Regions from separate parts of the Desulfitobacterium metallireducens DSM 15288 genome, predicted to be linked through region 2. Evidence: riboswitches for the same ligand, from Rfam matches in the RefSeq annotation. Region 2 holds a riboswitch; each other region holds the start of a gene.
The links. Region 2 has a riboswitch for cyclic di-GMP ahead of DESME_RS13120 (cell wall-binding repeat-containing protein). Riboswitches for the same ligand answer to the same signal wherever they lie in the genome.
Positions count from the first base shown of each region.

Region 1: another riboswitch for cyclic di-GMP. It lies ahead of DESME_RS00210 (methyl-accepting chemotaxis protein); the one in region 2 lies ahead of DESME_RS13120 (cell wall-binding repeat-containing protein).
Region 3: another riboswitch for cyclic di-GMP. It lies ahead of DESME_RS03855 (Na+/H+ antiporter NhaA); the one in region 2 lies ahead of DESME_RS13120 (cell wall-binding repeat-containing protein).

Region 1 is NZ_CP007032.1:42,057-46,302, reverse strand. Features, by position in the region: gene DESME_RS00220 (glycosyltransferase family 2 protein) at 1-50, shown strand, start outside; gene DESME_RS00215 (heparan-alpha-glucosaminide N-acetyltransferase) at 68-757, shown strand; gene DESME_RS00210 (methyl-accepting chemotaxis protein) at 767-2,536, opposite strand; cyclic di-GMP riboswitch class I at 2,622-2,710, opposite strand; gene DESME_RS00205 (methylenetetrahydrofolate reductase C-terminal domain-containing protein) at 2,931-4,246, shown strand, end outside.
Region 2 is NZ_CP007032.1:2,696,029-2,700,274, reverse strand. Features, by position in the region: gene DESME_RS13135 (DUF5667 domain-containing protein) at 1-944, shown strand, start outside; tRNA gene DESME_RS13130 (tRNA-Leu) at 1,035-1,117, shown strand; gene DESME_RS16405 (hypothetical protein) at 1,186-1,308, shown strand; gene DESME_RS13125 (HD-GYP domain-containing protein) at 1,432-2,523, shown strand; cyclic di-GMP riboswitch class I at 2,540-2,623, shown strand; gene DESME_RS13120 (cell wall-binding repeat-containing protein) at 2,697-4,130, shown strand; gene DESME_RS15435 (MASE3 domain-containing protein) at 4,237-4,246, opposite strand, start outside.
Region 3 is NZ_CP007032.1:801,649-805,894, forward strand. Features, by position in the region: gene DESME_RS03850 (glutamine synthetase III family protein) at 1-846, opposite strand, end outside; gene DESME_RS03855 (Na+/H+ antiporter NhaA) at 1,046-2,245, opposite strand; cyclic di-GMP riboswitch class I at 2,321-2,421, opposite strand; gene DESME_RS03860 (manganese catalase family protein) at 2,551-3,390, shown strand; gene tsaA (tRNA (N6-threonylcarbamoyladenosine(37)-N6)-methyltransferase TrmO) at 3,437-4,057, opposite strand; gene DESME_RS03870 (energy-coupling factor ABC transporter ATP-binding protein) at 4,116-4,246, opposite strand, start outside.

The sequences.
Region 1 (4,246 bases), 520 kb from region 2:
TTTGTGAACAGCATCTCATCATTCCCTATCAACGAAAAGATAAAGTGTAAGAAAGTAAGGTGTTAATTTGAAAAATACCGCCTCTCGAATTCCCGAAATCGATCTATTACGAGCCCTTGCCCTCATTCTTATGATTCTCTACCATTTTATTTATGACTTGGATTTCTTCACTTCTGCCCCAGTTCAGGTCGATTCTTGGTATTGGTTTGTAGAAGGAAAGATTTCGGCCGTCTTGTTTATCTTCCTAGCAGGAGTGAGTAGCGGTTTCAGTCACCATCCATTCCGCAATGCTGTCAAAATCTTATCCTGGGCTCTGATTATCACCTTACTTACCTATATCGCAATGCCCGAGTCCTATATCCGCTTTGGAATACTCCATTTTCTGGGGGTGATGGCTCTTCTTTATCCCTTTCTCCAAAAACGTTCAACGGCTTTTTTAAGCTTCTACTCACTCTTTGCCCTAATCTTGGGATTCGTTTTATCTAACACGTATATCTCAGGACCTTGGCTTCTCCCTTTAGGAGTATATTACCCTGGATTTTCAACGATCGATATTTATCCTTTCTTTCCTTATAGTGGAGTTTCAGCTTTAGGAATCCTTTTCTACCGGTTTAAGTATGTTTCTTCTGATTTACAGGCCTCTTATTCTTTACCGTCTATAATAGAAAAGATGAGCAAACATTCTTTGCTCATCTATCTTATCCATCAGCCTATTCTTTTGTCTATTTTATTCCTAGTGCAAAAGACTTTCTTTTAACTCCTATGCTTAGTTGATCTTGTACTTAGCTAAAGACTGGTCTAGTTCTTCAGCCATCTTCGCTAGGAGCTGACTTGAAGAGGCGATCTCCTCCATCGAAGCGGCTTGTTCTTCTGAAGAAGCAGATACATTCTGAGTTTGATCAGCAATAACCCGACTGATCTGATCCAAATCGCGTACAGAAGAAGCAATTCGTTCATTTCCTTGGGTCATTTGCTCCATTTCCTCTGAAATCCCTTTGACCTGAGCCACAACTTTTTCGATTTGTTGTGCAATTTCTTCAAAGGCTTCTCCGGCTTGGGCTACGACCTTGGATCCCGTTTCTACGACAGAAGTCCCATTATTCATGGCACTAACGGCTTTCTCTGTATCTTGTTGCATACTGGCAATTAAATGCGCAATTTCCTTCGCTGCTTCTTGTGATTGTTCAGCTAATTTGCGAACTTCATCTGCAACTACAGCAAACCCTCTTCCTTGTTCGCCAGCCCGAGCTGCTTCAATCGCGGCATTCAGCGCAAGTAAGTTTGTTTGATCAGCAATGGCCGAGATGGTATCCACAATCTTGCCAATATCCTGAGATCTCTCGCCCAATTGAAGTGTGATTTCAGCAGAACGGTTCACCACAGACTGGATTTGTTTCATTTGTTCTATCGTTGTCGTAATCGCAGTACGACCTTCATCTGCTGATTGTGCTGTCCTTTCTGCAAAACTAACAACATTTCCTGTATTTGCTTGAATTTGTTCCGCACCCGCAGCGAGCTGCTCAGCTACAGCTGCTACTTCATCGACCGTCGTCTTTTGTTTTTCCGCGCCTTGAGCCATTTCTGTTACTGAAACGGCAACTTCACTGGAAGCTTGAGCAGATTGCTCGGCTCCAGCGGTTAACTCTTGAGAAGTAGCTGCAACTTGTGAGGAGGCTTGGGAAACTCTCTGAACAAGCTCACGCAAACTATCTGACATTTTATTGAAAGAATCCGCTAAATCGCCCAACTCATCTTTTGAAGACACATTCAGCTTTTCTCGAGTGAAATCCCCATTGGCAACAGCTTTACTCTCCTCTGCTACCTCGATAATGGGTCGGGATATTTTACGACTAAAATAAAGTGCAAAAGCAATAACTGCAACTAACGCGACCAGAATAATTCCTACGTTAATCCCTACCTGTTTACGCATATCTGCCTGGTATGTAGCTTGTTTCTCGCTCACACTTTTCTCAATATTATCGACCCAGTCCCCGGTACCGATAACCCAATTATAGGGTTTAAAAAGGAGCGTGTATCCTCTTTTCGGTAGCGGTTGTGTTTCATTGGGTTTAGCAAATTGATAATCGCTGTAACCCCCACCTTCTTGCTGCCCATTCTTAATAAATTCTTTTACATATTCAACCCCGTTGGGATCTTTAGATGCAAGACGGCTTTTCCCTTCTGTATCTCTTCCTAAAAGAACAACATTTATGCCTTCTGTCGTATCGATCCAAAAATAGTTGCTCCCATTAAAACGCAAGTCACGAACGAGATTAGCCGCTTTCACTTTAGCCTGCTCCTCTGTCAGTAACCCCTTTTGCTGTTCATTATAAACATTTTGTACTAAACTCGTAGCTGTTTCAACTTGTGCCTTCATCATAGCATCATATTCCTGAAATAAAGTTTCTCGATAATCCTGAATTTCATTATCCACGAGTTGAACTTGACTATAGACACTGTACCCTCCAACAAAGGCAGCCATAATCATGGCTATGAGCAAAAACGAAGCGATAAACTTAGACTTAATTTTTTTCAATTTATTCGTCCCCTTTAACTTTTTTAAAAAAATAAATCCCTGTATGGCGTTGCCAAAACAAGGATCAATTCGTCGTATCCTTTAACATGGCAACCCGACTATCTTTACCTCTGCCGAGGCTTTAGACTCGTAGCTTTGCGTCCTCGGCTTTCACTGAGTTTGCCTTTACAAATGTTTTGAAATAATCTCATAATTATCTTAATTTTCGACTTTCTCTTTTATTATCACCTTATTGGTTAAGAATTTCAACAATTATTTCTAATAATTGCAAAATAAAACTTTGGGAGTTCTATTGAAAGAATTGTCCAAATTGTACTACAATTAAAGAAAGTATATAAACAGGTCATCAAAGGTTTTACTTCGACCAAGGGAAGGGTAGGAAAGGGGAAAAAGGATGGAAAACCGATTTAAGGAGTCTCTGCTCGATAAGAAAACGATGTCTGTAACCTGGGAATTAGTTCCCGGTAGAGGCGCTCGAGAGAAAGCCCAAGAAAGTGCCCTCCTCGCTGCTGAACAAGCAGCCAAAGGAGGAAAGGTCCATGCCTTAACTATCACTGATAATCCCGGCGGAAATCCAGCGATGCTTGCAGACTATTTAGGTGAAGAGATCTTAAAACTAGGGATTGAACCTCTCGTCCACTTTACATGTAAAGACAAAAACCGTAACCAAATGGAAAGTCAACTTTATGCACTTGATCGTGCTGGAGTCCGTAATCTTTTAGTCATGACCGGAGACTACACCGAGTCAGGTTTCCAAGGGCGACCTAAGCCTGTTTTCGATCTTGATCCAACTCATGGTGTTGAATTGATCGGTGAAATGAACCATGGCTTGGAGTATCCCGGAATGAAAGGAATCATCCGTCACCAACCGAGTGATTTCTTTGCCGGAGCCGCTGTCTCTCCCTTCAAAGCAACTGAAGCGGAGCAGATGGTTCAATATTTTAAAATGAAAAAGAAAATAGCCAGCGGAGCTGAATTTATAGTGACTCAGCTTGGATATGATGCCCGTAAATTTCATGAAGTCCTTCAGTTTATAAAATTAAATGATTTAAATATTCCTATCATCGGTAATATTTACATTCTTCCTTATGGAGCCGCTCGGATCATGAACCAGAATAAACTTCCGGGCTGTGTTGTCACTGATAAACTCTTAGCTGAACTAGATCAAGAAAAAAAAGCTGAAGATAAAGGGTTAAGCGCCCGCCTACTCAGAGCGGCCAAAATGTATGCGATCATGAAGGGGATGGGCTTTGCTGGAGTACACATCGGCGGAAATAACGTTAAATACGAACAAGTTGAGTACATTATTAATAAGGGTGAAGAACTCAGTTCAAAATGGATGGATCTTATTCGTGAATTTGATTATCCTATCCCGGGTGGATTTTATTATTATGAAAAAGATGAGAAGACAGGACTCAATACAACAATCCCTGTTGATCGAAAGAATCTCCCGCTTAATGCTCCTGTCGGAGCAAGCTTCCGTGCCTTGCGTCTAATGCACAGCCTTATCTTTACTCCCAATCAAGCCTTTTTCCCAATTATGAGAAGTATTTATAAAGCACGAAAGAACCCCCGTAAACATAGTCTAGAACATGTCATTAAAGTGATCTCGAATGACTGTAAGGATTGTGGCGATTGTGCTTTACTGGATATGGCCTATCTTTGCCCCATGTCCCAATGCCCTAAAAATCAACGTAACGGGGCCTGTGG
Region 2 (4,246 bases):
AGACATTGCCGACAGGGACATCAACTGTTACCTTGACAACCACTCAATCTAGCGATCCTTCTACGGTAACCTCTTCAACTCAAACTGATGCTACAGTAACGACAGAAGACCCTGCTGCGACAACGGTGCAGGATCAGAATGGTGAAACAGTTGACCCTGGAACTTTACCGGATTCTCCTTTGTATTGGTTCGAAACGTTGATCGGCAAACTTCAAGTTGCGCTAACCTTTGATCCCGTGAAAAAAGCTGAAGTTGTCGAACAACAGGCTGTAGAAAATTTAGCAGAAGCGAAAGTCATGATTGAGAAGGGCGATATGGATAAAGCCGAGAAGACACTCACTGTATACAACGAAAAGATTGAGCAGGCTCAAATGTTCTTAGATCAAGTTAAGGATCCTAATTCTGAAACGGCCCAAAAGGTTCAAGCTGCTTTGACCCAAGTCAACAGCAATAACATGGTGGTTCTAGGAAACCTGTTAGAAAAGCTCCCACCTCAAGCGGCTCAAAAACTTGCACTGAATATTGTTCGCTCAGTTGAAAAGGCCGTGACCAAAGCTGAAAAAATGGACGGCCGTACTGATGATCGTGACAATACAGCCGATTCTACAACTACAACCACTGTACAAACTTCTAACGTAGATAACACAACAAATATGACCGAAACTCAGAATCAAGCGCAATTGAAAAAACAAGAAAAGCAAGCTCTCGAGCAATTCCAAGTGGATCTTGGGTTAAAGAAAGCTGAGCATATTACAAATGGTAACGAATCTAATAAAGAGGAGCAAGATAAAGAAGATCAAGAAGATTTAAATATGGAGCAACAACAAACTCTACAAGCACAGCCAACACAACAAACTCAATTAAATCAATCTGAAAAGATTTCTACTGAGAAGGAACACGGGGATCAAGATAATAAAAACAAAAATAATCAAAACAAAGATTAACAAAAAATAACAATATTAAAGTCTTGTCAATCTGAGAGAAATACGTTACAATATTATTTGTTCGGCTCTTCTACGGGCTTGGACAAAGATGCGGGAGTGGCGGAACTGGCAGACGCACTGGTTTTAGGTACCAGCGGGTAACCGTGCAGGTTCAAGTCCTGTCTCCCGCACCACTTATATACGTATATAATAAAATCCTCCTTTAACCGTTTGAATGATGAACGGAAAAGGAGGATTTTTTATGTCGAAAAGAATAAGGAAAATCAACAAAGAGTTTCAGTGGGATGAGATATTGAATATTTCCCCAGAGGGGAATTTATTAGCAATGCGTAAGCTGTTTATAGTAAGAAATATGTCGGAATAATTCGAAAAAAAAGTAAAAAATATGGGGAATATTGTGATATAGTAGAAATCGATGTAAATCCTACTACTTTAAGATTATTTTAAAGTAAAATGTTTGAGATTGAACAAGGAAGGGATATTTTTAATGGATTTGGTGAAGAAAAGGTTAAGTCCAAGTTCATTTTTGAATGAGACAGCATGTGCAGACTTATTTGATCCAAAAGGGAATTTGTTACTAAAAAAAGGTCTTTTCATTAATGAAAGCATACGTAAACGCATCAAAAATCATGAAGTTTATGTGCTACAAAACCACAATTCTTTGATACACCGAACAAAGAATATCAAAAAGATTCCGAAAGATGGCTACGTCAATCTCGTTGGTTCTTTATGGAGTATTTATCATGAAGCAAGGATGATTGAAGCTGAACAGATTGAAAAGACAGTAGAATTTGTAGAAGAAATTCTCAATAAATTCTCGGTACAAGATATTCATATGGATTTTTATTCGGGTAGACTAAATTATAGTTTATTTAAGAAAAATGATTATGAGCTTTTTAAACATGTCATTAACGTCGCATTGCTTTCTGCACTCATAGGAACGCGTTTAGGGTATGAAGAGAAAGAACTTAGAGATTTAACCTTGGGAGCATTCCTTCATGATTTAGGGAAACTAAGAATACCCAGGGCGATTCTTAACAAACCTGCAGGTTTAACAGAAGAAGAATTTGCAATCATGAAACGACATCCGTTAATAGGCGAAGGATTGTTAATAAACACCCCATTATTACCGGGTGTTGTGGCAATAATTAAAGAACATCATGAACGATGGAATGGATTGGGATATCCTTATGGATTGAAAGGAAATGATATTCACAGGAATGCCCAAATTGTAGCAGTCGCTGATGTTTTTGAAGCCTTGACCGCGGACAGACCGTACCGAAAAGGGTTGCCTCCTTATCATGCATTGGAAATGATTATTGCTGAATCAGGGAAAGACTTTAATCCGAAAGTGGTTCAAGCTTTAAAAGAATCGTTAACCCTCTATCCCGAAAACACAAGAATTTCCCTAAACACAGGTGAAGTTGGGGTGGTAATAGCTGTACCTATCCAAAAGCCAATCCGACCTCTTATTCACTTGCTGTTTGATAGGGAAGGAAGATGTCTCCATCAGGATACTTATGTAAACTTAATGCAAGATTCGACGCGCTTTATAGAACGGGTGGAGTTTGAAGAATGAGAAAATCATATAAAAACAATGACAAAGGCAAACCTGGCGAAAGTCAGGGACGCAAAGCTATGGGTCGTCCAGTGTGGCTGACGATTGCCAGGTCGCTAATTGTGTAATGAGAAAGATTGCCGTCATGATGGAAAAAAGAAATAAATGATTTTAAAGAAGCGGAGGAGTAATTGATGAAAAAGAAAATAATATTGGGGCTTGCACTTCCGATTTTCCTTACTTCCATGACCCTTGGAAGCATTCCTGTCCAGGCTGAGACAGCCCAAGCCGTTAGAGTACAAGGGGCTGCTGTTCAACGCCTGTTTGGTACATCCCGATTCCAGACCGCTAAAGCGATTTCAGAACAACTGAATAACGGCACAGCTAATGATGTCATTTTGACTTCAGGGAATAACTTTCCCGATGCTCTATCCGCTAGTGTATTAGCCAAGAAACTGAATGCTCCCATTCTTCTTGCCGATAGTACGGCTCAGAGTTCAACCGAAGCTATGGACTATATCAAACAACATCTTAACAAGTCGGGAACAGTTCACATTATCGGGGGAGCGGGGGTTCTCGGACGAGACTTTATCGACCAACTCAATCAAGCAGGGTTCTCGAATATTGAACGAATTGGCGGTCAAGACCGATTCGATACAAACAACTTAATTACTCAAAAAATCAATGCCCCTAAAAATACACCCGTCGTCATTGCTTCTGGAGAAAATTTTCCAGATGCTTTGAGCATTTCGAGTATTGCCAGTAGTAAAGGATACCCCATTCTTTTAGTTGGGTCAGAAGGAATGCCTCAAGGAGTAAAAGATTTCTTGACCAGTGACCAACCTTCCCAGGTTTACATTATAGGAGGGATTGGAGCTGTTCCTGAGAGTATCAAGGCTCAAGTTCAGTCTCTTGTTCCTAGTACCTCAATTACTCGTCTCTCGGGTGCTGACCGTTACGAGACTGCAGGACAAATTCTTAAAACCTTTTCCTTAAATCCCGAAAATTTATACCTTGCCTCGGGCAATAATTTCCCTGATGCTCTTGCAGGAAGTGCTTTAGCCTCCCTTACAGGAGACCCGATTGTTTTAGTGAACAGTACTTCTTCTTCACTCCCTCCTGCAATTGCCGATTATTTTAAACAACTGCATACGGCAAATGTCACTCCTGATATTGTATCCTTTGGTGGACCCGCTGTGGTTTCCGATTTAGCTGTTAGTGATACAGCAAAATATTTACAAGGACAAACTGTTATCAGTTCAGATAAGCCTTTAGATAAATTAGCAACTCAATTAGGTATGATTAAACAAACTAACGGTGAATATATCTTTTACGGAACAACAAAATTTGGTGAATCCATGGATGCTATCTATGTTAGCTCACCTACAGGAGATTCAGACAAAGGAACAATGCTTGTTAAAGATTTAGAAAATGAGTCTATGCAAAACACAGCGAAACATCTTTGGGAATTCTTCCTTCCGGGACAATCTGATTATTTGGCTTCACTAATTCTTCCTCTTGCTTGGGAAGATACGAGTAATGTAAATAAGGATTATACTCTAGATGGTAAAATCGTAAGAATTAAATATGATAGAAATGTAGGCGTAACATTCTACATCAATATGTAAGTCCTGTCTCCCGCACCACTTGTATCGTATATGATAAAATCCTCCTTTAACCGTTTGAATGATGAACGGAAAAGGAGGATTTTTTTATCGTTCCCTTTGGCAGCAACTAAACTATT
Region 3 (4,246 bases), 1.3 Mb from region 2:
AGCGATATTCGTGGATTCAAAAATCGGAGCAATTTCATATTGGCCTGGTGCGACTTCTTTGTGTTGTGTTTTGGCGGGAATCCCGAGTTTCCATAACTCAACATTGACGTCTTGCATGTAAGCGGTAACCCGTTCATTGATACTCCCAAAATAATGATCTTCCATCTCTTGGCCTTTAGGAGGCATGGCGCCGAATAGCGTACGTCCCGTGAGCAATAAGTCCGTTCTTTGCATATAGAACTTTTTATCAATCAAAAAGTATTCTTGCTCTGCTCCAACAGTTGCAATGACACGCTTACTCTCTGTGTTACCAAAAAGCTGTAGGATTCGAAGCGCCTGTTTGTTGAGGGTCTCCATAGAACGTAATAAAGGCGTTTTTCGGTCGAGGGCTTCGCCAGTGTAGGAACAAAAGGCGGTCGGAATACAAAGGGTGACGACGCCAGCATCTTCATGCAAGAAGGCAGGAGAAGTACAATCCCAAGCAGTGTAACCTCGTGCTTCGAAGGTTGAACGAATTCCGCCATTAGGGAAAGAAGATGCATCAGGCTCACCTTTAATGAGTTCTTTTCCGGAAAACTCCATAATAACATTGCCGTCAGCTGTAGGAGAAATAAAGGCATCATGCTTTTCTGCGGTGACCCCAGTCATCGGTTGAAACCAGTGCGTAAAGTGGGTTGCACCTTTCTCAAGGGCCCAATCTTTCATGGCATTGGCGACGACATCAGCAACTGCCGGCTCCAAAGGAGTTCCTTCATCAATTGTTTTCCTTAATGCTCTGTACGTATTTTTAGGCAGGCGTTCTTTCATTACTGAGTTGTTAAAAACATTAGCTCCGAAGATATCCATTTCTTATCCCTTCCTTTATGCATATTTTAATTATTTACTATAAAGTTATAAAAACAGAAAAAGACACCCTTATAGACTTCTCAACTTTCGAAAAGTCTTCTAAGAGCGCCTTTGCTCTAACCATTGTTAATATTAAATTAGCATATTTTCTAGTGAATTTCAAGGCAAATGAAAATGTATACAGAATTACGCTCAAAACTTAATTCTGTTTATGTTGGGTATTTGAGACTTCAGTTGCTTTTCTTTGAATTCTAAGCAACTTACTGGCAATAAAAGATAAAAATACAGATCCAGCACTAAAGAGTGCACCCATTTTAGCAGCTCCTTGAAGACTTGGATCAGTAAAGGCTACACCAGCTACAAATAAGGCAACGGTAAGTCCCATTGATGCGACCAGCCCAGCAACAAAAAGGTCTTTATGATTCATTCCTTTAGGTAGCGGAAAACCGATTAAAGCGGAAAGTGAACCCATTGTGAAGACCCCTAATGTTTTGCCAATGACTAAGGCAAAAAATACTAACCAAGTCACTGTACTGATTCCCGAGAACTGAACACCTGCATTCGTCAAACCAAATAATAAGAGCCCAAAATCGACGAAGATTTTCCAATCGTGTTCAAATTCCTTTAAAGTTGAAGGGTCTGGATCTTCGGGATCGTCTTCAAACAGACCGGCCTGCTCTTTTGTAGGATGCGGCAAAAATGGAACAATAAAGACTAAGGCAAGCGATGAATGGATACCGGTTAAATAAAGACCGATCCAACTCAATGTTCCTCCGAAGATAATATATGGCCAGTAGTTTTTAACATTCTTTTTTCTCAAAAAGTAAGCAATTAACATTCCAGTAAGCGTAAACAATAGCCACACAGGAGCTATTGGATTTAACGGATCAGGATAAAAGAGGGTAATGATTAAAAGACCAATTCCATCATCTGCGATCGCTAATAATAATAAAAAGGAAACAGCCGGATGATATGCTCCGAAGACAAGTCTGGCAACTAGCCAGGCTAAAGCGATGTCAGTCGCAGTAGGAATTCCCCACCCTTTGAGAAAATCGGGGCTACCCATAAAGTGATTAAGAACTAGATAAATAACGACTGGACCAATAACTCCACCAAAGGTTGCCATAATAGGGCTGATAGCCCGTTTAAGGGGATTTAAGTCCCCACCGGGTAATAGACTTTGGGTGATTTCCACTGTCGCCATAGCGAAAAAGAAGACCATAAAAATATCATTGACAAAAAAGTGAAGTGAGAAATTACCGAATAATTTATTGTGAACAAAGTGATTGTAGCTTTCAGGTGTTAAATTGGCCCAGATTAAAGCCATTATTACGCCTGCAATAAGGGGAATCGAAAATTCTTGTAAGAAATTAATCCTTTTCCTTGTTTGATCTGTCACAGTTAATTCCCTCCTTAAAAAATAAAAGGAGAGCAGTCCTAAAAAGGAACCGCTCTCCCCTGAGAAGTTCAAAAAACTTGTAGCTTGGCGATCTTAGCTGATGTTTGCTCATGTAATCAACCGTAGACCCATAGCTTTAGCGTCCTTCGCTTTCACGAAGTTTACCCCAACACAATAAAAGATTATACAATTATTAGTATTCTACAATAATCAGATTGCAGATGCAATTCTTTTTGGATAGTATTTGATTTTTCTACAGAAAATAAGCATGATTGTATTTTAACTTCGAGAAGGAGGGTTTCGCGTTGTTCAAACATATCAAAGATATGGAATATACCGTTCATGTGGATCAGCCTGATCCGAGATTCGCGAATCTATTGCTCGAGCAATTTGGTGGGCCCCATGGTGAGCTTAAAGCCGCAATGCAATACATGACGCAAAGTGTAGCGTGTAATGATTCCAAAATACGGGATATGCTTCAAGATATTGCTGCGGAAGAAATGAGCCACTTAGAAATGGTCGGCGAGTGCATTTCGCTGCTTCTTGGACCAACAGACAATATTTCTCGCGATTTTCCGGCACTCCATATGGCACTCTTGGCAGGGGGACCTCCCTTGATGAATTCGATGGGAATTCCTTGGACAGGGGCATATATTGAATCCACTGGGGACCTGTATACCGATCTCTCTTCTAATTCAACAGCGGAGCTTAGGGCTAAATTGATTTATGAACGGTTGCTCCAACAAACAGATGACGCTGGAGTTAAAGACATGGTTCGTTTCCTACTTAGTCGGGAAGAGTCTCATAACTTTTCCTTCATGCAAGCTATTAATACTTTGGCAGGGACAGGCGTGAATAAGAATTTCCGTGATTCAGAGTTCTCGAAAAAGTATATGAACCTGTCTACGGGAATGGGAGATGCTCGGGGACCTTGGAATCAAGGGAATGGGATTCAATATGAAGAAAATCCTAACGAGAAATATGGTGGACCCGCTCAATACGGTAAGGATCGCGGACCTGATAGCCCGGGTGAGATAGGGCCAGGATATACGGATCGTACTCGCAACAATCCACAATTTGCTCAACCGCAGTCCCCTAATCCTTCACCAGTGACAAAGCCTCAATCTCCTTCTCCACTGCATTAAATCAAATTACCTCCGCATCATGATACGGAGGTAATTTTTTATCTTTTTATTTTTGAGAGGTTTTTTTTGAAGTTACTCGCAGGCTTCTTGAAAGCTTAGGCGAAGAAGGAACATGGGTATGATGCGCCTGTTTATGACTGTGTTCCTGGTTGTGGACATGAGTATGCTCATGCTCATGCTCATGCTGAAGGCCTAACATATGTGCAACTAAATGATCTTTATCCTGAAGCTGATCAAACCAGCCATCATTAGCATCTGATTTGAGGTCAATTGCACGAATATAGGGTTTGAGATCTAGTAACGGGGTGCCATTATAGACATCAATTCCAGAAATCAGAATTTCGTTTCCTTCAATCCCCTTTAACTCGACGATGCTTAAGCCGATTGGGTTGGGACGTTTGGGGGAACGACTGGCGAAGATGCCAACTTCTATTTCCGGTGCCCAGGAAGGATGAATATGAAGATTAATGTTTTCTTTAATTTGGTCTAAATAAAAGAAAACATAAAGATAGCGGTAAGTTAGTAGTTGATCGAGGCCTGCTTGATACTCTGGATCAAGTGTTATCCAGAATTCACCAGGGGCGTTTTCTGGGGGTTGATGAGGGATTGGAAGTCCTGGAAGATAAGGAGAATGAATAGTACCAATGGATTGTAATTGAATCTTCACTGAAAATACCTGCCTTTCGTTCATCCATGTTAAGAATCGTGCAATTCTGAGAAATACGTCATAATCCACTGTGTTGACGTGCAGCTCCAACATGAAAATGGGAACGAGTATGAATAAGGTTAACGTCTAAGAGCAACTGGCGATCAGAGAGAAGAGGAAGACAGGCACCATCAGCTGCAATAGTATGAT